3 regions of the Ochrobactrum sp. A-1 genome follow, and region 1 is predicted to be linked to each of the others. Evidence: predicted binding sites of a transcription regulator. Region 1 holds the regulator's gene; each other region holds the start of a gene.

Region 1 (2,273 bases):
AAGAACGGGCAATTTCCACTTCGCGGCGCGCGTCAATGGCTCAGTCTCATGTTAGGACCCTTAACTGATCCAGTCATCCATTCAGGCGAACACATCTGGAACGATGCGCGCGAACGTCTGACTGCGGTGCAAGTCAAAGAGGACGAAGATCAAAATTACTCGCCCTACTGTCGCTCAATCGAATTCAAGGTTTTGGAATTTTTAGGCCAAAAAAAGGCGACAGGTCAAATCCCAACAATGCTGGAGACCGCTGAAAAGTCCTAAAACAATTCCGAATCGAGATCGCGAATGTGCCTACAAGCCCTTTAAATATATTAATAATTTCTTAACGAGAACTGGGAATTCAGGTAAGATATTGATTTAACGAGATTCAAACTCTCACAATACACGCCATATCCCTGCCTTAATTCGCTTTTGCTTGTACATTTTTTGCATACACATTCGTGGCGGTTCAAATGTTCTGCAGAATTTCTGTTTTCAGGCCGGTTCCGTTGCCATCCGTCAACTTTGGAAACACACTTGTAACATCGCGTGAGATGAGGCTTTTCACACTCGTTTTGGGTTATTGCAATGCGAATCGGACGAGTACGATCTCGCACCTTGCAAAGCTCGCCCTTAAACAAAAGGCGACCCGCCACAGAAACCGTAACGGGTCAGACAAGTTCAGTGCTCGAAGCCGCAGATAACGGCGTCGGTCATCCGAAAGAATAACCGGCACCCCGAACGGTGCGGATAGGATCAAGCGCGCGACCGACATTGATCGCCTTGCGCAGCCGCCCGACATGAACATCCACCGTGCGATCATCGACGTAGATGTCCGGCCCCCAGACGCCATCCAGAAGCTGGCTGCGCGAGAACACGCGCCCGGGCGACATCATGAAATACTCGAGCAGGCGGAATTCCGTCGGTCCGAGACGGACTTCCTTCTCCTTGCGGTAGACACGATGCTGCTGACGGTCGAGAACAAGATCGCCCACTTTCAGCACGTGCGAAAGAATGCTCGGGTTAGACCGGCGCAGCATCGCTTTGACGCGAGCCAGAAGCTCTGGCGTCGAAAATGGCTTCACGACATAATCGTCCGCACCGACGCTTAAGCCGCGCACGCGTTCGCTTTCTTCGCCACGCGCCGTCAGCATGATAATTGGCAGACGCTCCGTTTCCTGCCATTGGCGCAAACGACGGCAAAGCTCAATGCCCGATACGCCCGGTAGCATCCAGTCCAGGATAAGCAGATCCGGCACGTTCTCGCGCAAGGCGATTTCGGCCTCGTCGCCGCGCAGCATCGTATCGACCTGATAGCCCTCTGCCTCAAGATTGTAGCGAAGCAGCACGCTCAGCGCCTCTTCGTCTTCTACCACAGCGATTTTGGGTGCCTGTGACATCCAGTATTTCCCTATCCAAATTCGGCGGGCGGTGGATAAAATTCCCCCAATCGACCGCGTGCCGCCGCGCTATTCACTCATTCCCACCCGTCGGACCAAGGTCCGGCTGGCTGTAGTTCAGGGTTTACGTGCCTCATCCACGACAATACCGTGGCTCAGGTCTTCTTTCGGTCGTTCGGCCGGCATTTGCAGGCCGGTCACAATGTAATAGACAGTCTCCGCAATATTGGTTGCATGATCGCCAATGCGCTCGATGTTCTTCGCGCAGAACAGAAGATGCGTGCAGGCAGAAATGTTGCGCGGATCTTCCATCATGTAAGTCAGCAATTCACGAAACAGCGACGTGTACATGGCATCGATCTCGTCATCGCGGTCGCGAACGACATTGATCTGCTGCACCGAGCGCGACGCGTAGGCGTCGAGAACATCCTTGAGCTGGGTTAGCGCCAGCTCGGCCAGTGTTTCAAGCCCGCGATAGAGCTTTACCGGCTGACGCGATTCCGAAACGGCGGCAACACGCTTGGCAATATTCTTGCCCAGATCGCCGACGCGCTCCAGATCGGCGGAGATGCGGATCGATCCGATGATCTCGCGCAGGTCTACGGCCATAGGCTGACGCTTGGCGATAATCATCACGGCCTTGTCGTCAATCTCGCGCTCACTGGCATCAAGTATGAGATCGTCGGAGATAACGCGTTGTGCAAGCGCATTGTCCGCATTGACGATAGCGGCGACCGACTGCTCGACCATACGTTCCGCATGTCCGCCCATTTCGGCGATCTTATGGGTGAGAAACTTCAATTCCTCATCGTAGGAGCGAACGGTATGCTGAGACGGCATAGTAGACCTCGTAATATAAATTGCGGGGAAGCCGCACTGTCTATCTGTTTG
Region 2 (2,273 bases), on a different contig from region 1:
CAGTCAGGCGCCGAAACCTCGCAACGCAAATGCAGGAAATGGTCGGCGCGCAGACGGCCCGCATCGCGGCCTTCTGCAATTGCCGACGATAGCTTGCGCATATCGTCAATGCCCGTCTCGGCGTCGTCATCAAAGCCAATGCGCAATGCGTCGAAAACCGTGGTAATCCCTGAGGCGGCAATCTGGGCATCATGCGCCTGTACGGCGGCAATCGGGTTCCAGCGCACTTTCGGGCGCGGAGCATAGTGCCCTTCGAGATGATCCGTATGCAGCTCAACCAGTCCCGGCGTCAGGAAGTCGCCTTCCATATCCTCGCCGACACCGGATGCGCCGGCGGAAATATCGACGATCTTGCCGTCAACAAGCTTCAGGGAACCGAGAACGACATCGTCGGAGAGTACGATGCGGGCATTACGCAGAACCGTTTCATTTCCCATTGCTTACGGCCTCCCAACCGCTCGTGAGGCCCGAGCAGATGCAATCTTGCCACCTGTCAGAGGATGCAGCGAATGAATCTCGAAAGGAGCCCCTTTCTCAGGTTCCACGAACAGTGCGAGATTCGCAACCTCTACGGCGTCGTCCAGCAGTGGCGTGAAGAATTCGTCCAGCGTCCGTTCCACGCGAGCGCGGTCTTTCTCCTCAACCGGGCCGGTCAGCGTCATATGAAAGCGGAACTCATCGAAAACATAAGGATAACCCCAGCGCTCGATGTTGTGCCGCTGTGTCTCGCTGAGACGTTCCGGTCGCCGCTTTGCAATTTCCGCCTCGGTGAGCGGTGCGCGAAACCGGTCGAAGGCAACCACAACATCATTGGCGAGCTGGTTAAGCTCGGCAACTGACTCTTCCGGCACGAGAGCGAAGAACGGGCCAATTGCGTGCAGCTTCAGACGCGGAATGGTAACAGGTGAAGCCGATGATGCGAAATGCATCAATGCGGCCAACAGATCATTTTCGGTGTGTCCATCATCCAGACGGAATGGAGCCTTCATCGTCGCATGAAAGCCATAACGGCGCGGCTCTTCGGTCAGCTTGGCGATTTCATCGGTCGCAAGCGAGCGAATCGCAGGCATCTTGACCGGCTCGCCACTGAACGCGCTTCGTCCGAGCCAGTTTGCGGCAACTTTCAAAAGCGCATCGTTGGATGGCGGCGTGAAATAAATCGCATAACGCATGTCAAATCCTTGGCTGAGGTTCGCTACACGACGTCAGCGGAACTCCAAAATATCAGGTAATGCATCGTGCTTTTGAAAAGCTATCCCGATTTTGAGGGCGATGCAGTCGGGGGATGCTTACACAATGAATGTGGCAAGTCGATAAAGGCTGGATGACTACCGACAAAGCAATTTTACATAGCGGCAAATTAGTATAGGCGTTAGCGCCATTGGAAGTGAGGAGACTGACATGGGCGGATTTGCGTCTATCGGCGAATGCATGATCGAGCTTTCGGGCAATGAAGGCGATCAATGGCGCATGGGTTTTGCAGGCGATACGCTGAACACTGCCTGGTACATGCGGGCGCTGACAGAGAAATCCTACCCTGTCGAATATGTAACCGCTTTCGGTGAAGACAGCTTCTCCCAGAAGCAGCGTGTATTTCTAACATCGAACGGTATCGGAATCGCCCATAGCCCCGTTATCGACGGGCTTCATCCCGGTCTTTACGCAATCACGCTTAACGGTGCCGAGCGCTCGTTCACCTATTGGCGCAGCGATGCTGCTGCCCGGCGCCTCGCCAGTGATCGCAAGGCTTTGGAAAAAAGTCTGACTGGCCGCGACATTATCTATTTTTCGGGCATTTCAATCGCCATCATCCTGCCCGAGCATCGCGAGACGTTCTTCGATGTCTTACGGGAATGCCGTGCAGCCGGTTCGCGAATCGCATTCGACCCGAATTTCCGTCACCAGCTCTGGCCTGACCGGAAGGTTGCGCAGGAGATCATCAGCGAAGCCATGCGCATTGCCGATATTGCACTGCCCACGTTCCCCGATGAACAGGCGCTCTTTGGCGACAAGGATGCAGAAGCCTGTGCAGATCGCCTCGCCGCTCTTGGCGTGAAAGAAATCGTCGTCAAGGACGGTACGGAACCGGCTCTGGTCGTCTCTGGCAAAGAAAAAACGCTGGTTCCGTCCGTCGTGGCCAAAGCCGTTGACACCACGGGCGCTGGCGACAGCTTCAACGGTGCCTATCTTGCCGCAAGATTGAAAGGACTCGTCCCAGTGGACGCGGCACAGAAAGCCCATCTGGTTGCGGCACGTGTCGTCGAGATACGCGG
Region 3 (2,273 bases), on a different contig from region 1:
CCAGCCTGAAGAATGCAGCAGCGAGCCTGCAAAGAACGAAGCGCAGGCCACGGTGCCGAACATGATGAAATCATTGGCGCCCTGTGCCTTGCCGCGTTCCGCCGGTGTGTGGCAGTCGGTCACCATGGCGGTCGCGCCGATAAAGCCGAAATTCCAGCCGATGCCGAGGAAGATCAGCGCACCCCAGAAATGGCCGACATCAAAGCCGCCCAATGCAATGATGGCGGAGAATGCGATCAAAACCAGACCGAGCGCGGTTATCTTTTCCTTGCCGAAACGGGTGATGAGCTTTCCGGTGAAGAAGCTTGGCGCGAACATGGCGAGCACATGCCACTGGATGCCAAGGGCTGCATGATCAACGGAATGGCCATGGCCGACCATGGCGATGGGCGCAGCCGTCATCACGAAAGTCATCAGCGCATAGGAACAGACACCGGCAGCCACCGAAAGAATGAAGCGCGGCGAACGGAGAATTTCGCCAAGCGGGCGGCCTGTATCATGGATAGCGTTCGGATCTTTCCGGATTTTCGGTGCGCGCAGCATGAAAAGGACGGGGAGGGCGAGGAGCCCCAGAACCGCCTGGCTGAGGAAACTGCCTGCAAACATCGCACCCGGAATGGTATCGCGTGTCCAGATGACGAGCTGAGGCCCGACGATTGCCGCAACGAGCCCACCCACCATGACCCATGAGATGGCGCGCGCCTTCATGTCGCCGGTTGCCGCATCGGTGGCCGCAAAACGATAGCTCTGAACATAGGCGGCGTAGAAACCGGCTGTCAGCGTGCCCAGACAGAAGATGACGAAGGAGGAGGCAAAAATACCTGCGGCTGCGATCACACCTGCCGAGGCGCCGACAAGCGCGCCCAGCATATAGGCATTGCGGCGTCCGAATTGGCGCATGAAGAAAGCGGCAGGCAGCGTGCCGAGCGCAAGGCCGAGATTGAACAGGCTGACGGGAAGCGTAACGAGCGCCGGATCGGAAGACAGTTTCTGGCCCACCAGACCACCAAGCGAAATCACGATGGGCGGGCTGGAAGCACCCAATGCCTGTGCAATCGTCAAGATAATAATATTGCGCCGTGCGGCCGTCATGTCGGTCATCGCCAACCCCTCAATGGAAGAAACCGGGGTGGTTTTATCGGAAAGCGCATTTGCCAGCAAAATTATTCTATGGACCGGGTAAAAAATTCCCGGCAGGTTTCCGCAGTGGCTAGACCTAATGCAAGTGTAGTGACAATGTCGTCCGGCTGTCATCAAGTGCTTCTAATTTGCAACTCCACTGTTCGATAGGAGCCAGCAATGTCAGAGAATCTTTCCCAGCAAAGTCTGTTTAAGACCAGCCAGTTGGAAGAAGCAGATGCCGACCCGCGCAATCCGTCCGATAACCCAACCATGGGCGAAATAATCAGCCGCCGCTTTTCCCGCCGTGGCTTTCTGCGCGGATCCCTCGCTGTCTCGGCTATTGCGGCAACGGTCAGCCCGCTCGCCCTCATGAGTGCCGGTGATGCGCGCGCCGCATCCGGTTCGGCCTTTTCCTTCAAGGAGGTCGAGGCCGGTGTGGATGCCCATCATCATGTCGCGGAAGGCTATGATGCTGATGTGCTTTTGCGCTGGGGCGACAGGCTTTTCGCCGATGCGCCGGAATTCGATCCGACCAAACAGTCAGCCGAGGCGCAGGCGCGCCAGTTCGGCTACAACAACGATTATGTCGGCTATATCGCCATTGAGGGTTCGCCCGAACATGGCTTCCTTGTGGTCAATCACGAATATACCAATCCGCACCTGATGTTCCCTGGCCTCGTCAAGATCGTCGACGGCAAGGTGGAGCAGGCTCCGCTCTCGAAGGAACAGGTGGATATCGAAATGGCTGCCCATGGCGGCACGATTGTCGAAATCCGCAAGCAGGGCGGCAAGTGGCAGCCGGTGCTCGACGGTGCAAACAACCGCCGCATCACCTCCAATACCGAGATGGCGCTGAGCGGTCCCGTGGCCGGTCATGATCGCGTCAAGACCAATGCCGATCCATCCGGCACCAAGGTTTTCGGCACTGTCAACAATTGCGCAGGCGGCGTCACGCCGTGGGGCACCTACATCATGGCCGAGGAAAACATCCATGGCTATTTCATCGGCGAATTGCCGGAAGGTCATGCGGAGACAGCCAATTACAAACGCATGGGCATTCCGGAAGGCGCTTATGAATGGGGACGTTTCTACGACCGTTTCGACGTTTCCAAGGAACCGAATGAACCGAACCGCTTCGGCTGGATTGTCGA

The links. Region 1 encodes PhoB, which activates phosphate uptake and scavenging genes when phosphate is short. Its sites were predicted from a motif close to TGTCATNNANCTGTCAT; they were not measured.
Region 2: the regulator PhoB is predicted to act here: its motif matches at 1,314-1,330, upstream of MKS82_RS04520 (DUF1045 domain-containing protein).
Region 3: the regulator PhoB is predicted to act here: its motif matches at 1,238-1,254, upstream of MKS82_RS24740 (PhoX family protein).

What each region holds. Positions count from the first base shown of each region.
Region 1 is NZ_JAKVQC010000004.1:857,303-859,575, reverse strand. Features, by position in the region: gene MKS82_RS13715 (cell wall hydrolase) at 1-36, opposite strand, end outside; gene phoB (phosphate regulon transcriptional regulator PhoB) at 696-1,382, opposite strand; gene phoU (phosphate signaling complex protein PhoU) at 1,500-2,222, opposite strand.
Region 2 is NZ_JAKVQC010000003.1:574,748-577,020, forward strand. Features, by position in the region: gene MKS82_RS04515 (alpha-D-ribose 1-methylphosphonate 5-triphosphate diphosphatase) at 1-437, opposite strand, end outside; gene MKS82_RS04520 (DUF1045 domain-containing protein) at 441-1,172, opposite strand; gene MKS82_RS04525 (sugar kinase) at 1,402-2,273, shown strand, end outside.
Region 3 is NZ_JAKVQC010000007.1:1,364,157-1,366,429, reverse strand. Features, by position in the region: gene MKS82_RS24745 (MFS transporter) at 1-1,101, opposite strand, end outside; gene MKS82_RS24740 (PhoX family protein) at 1,300-2,273, shown strand, end outside.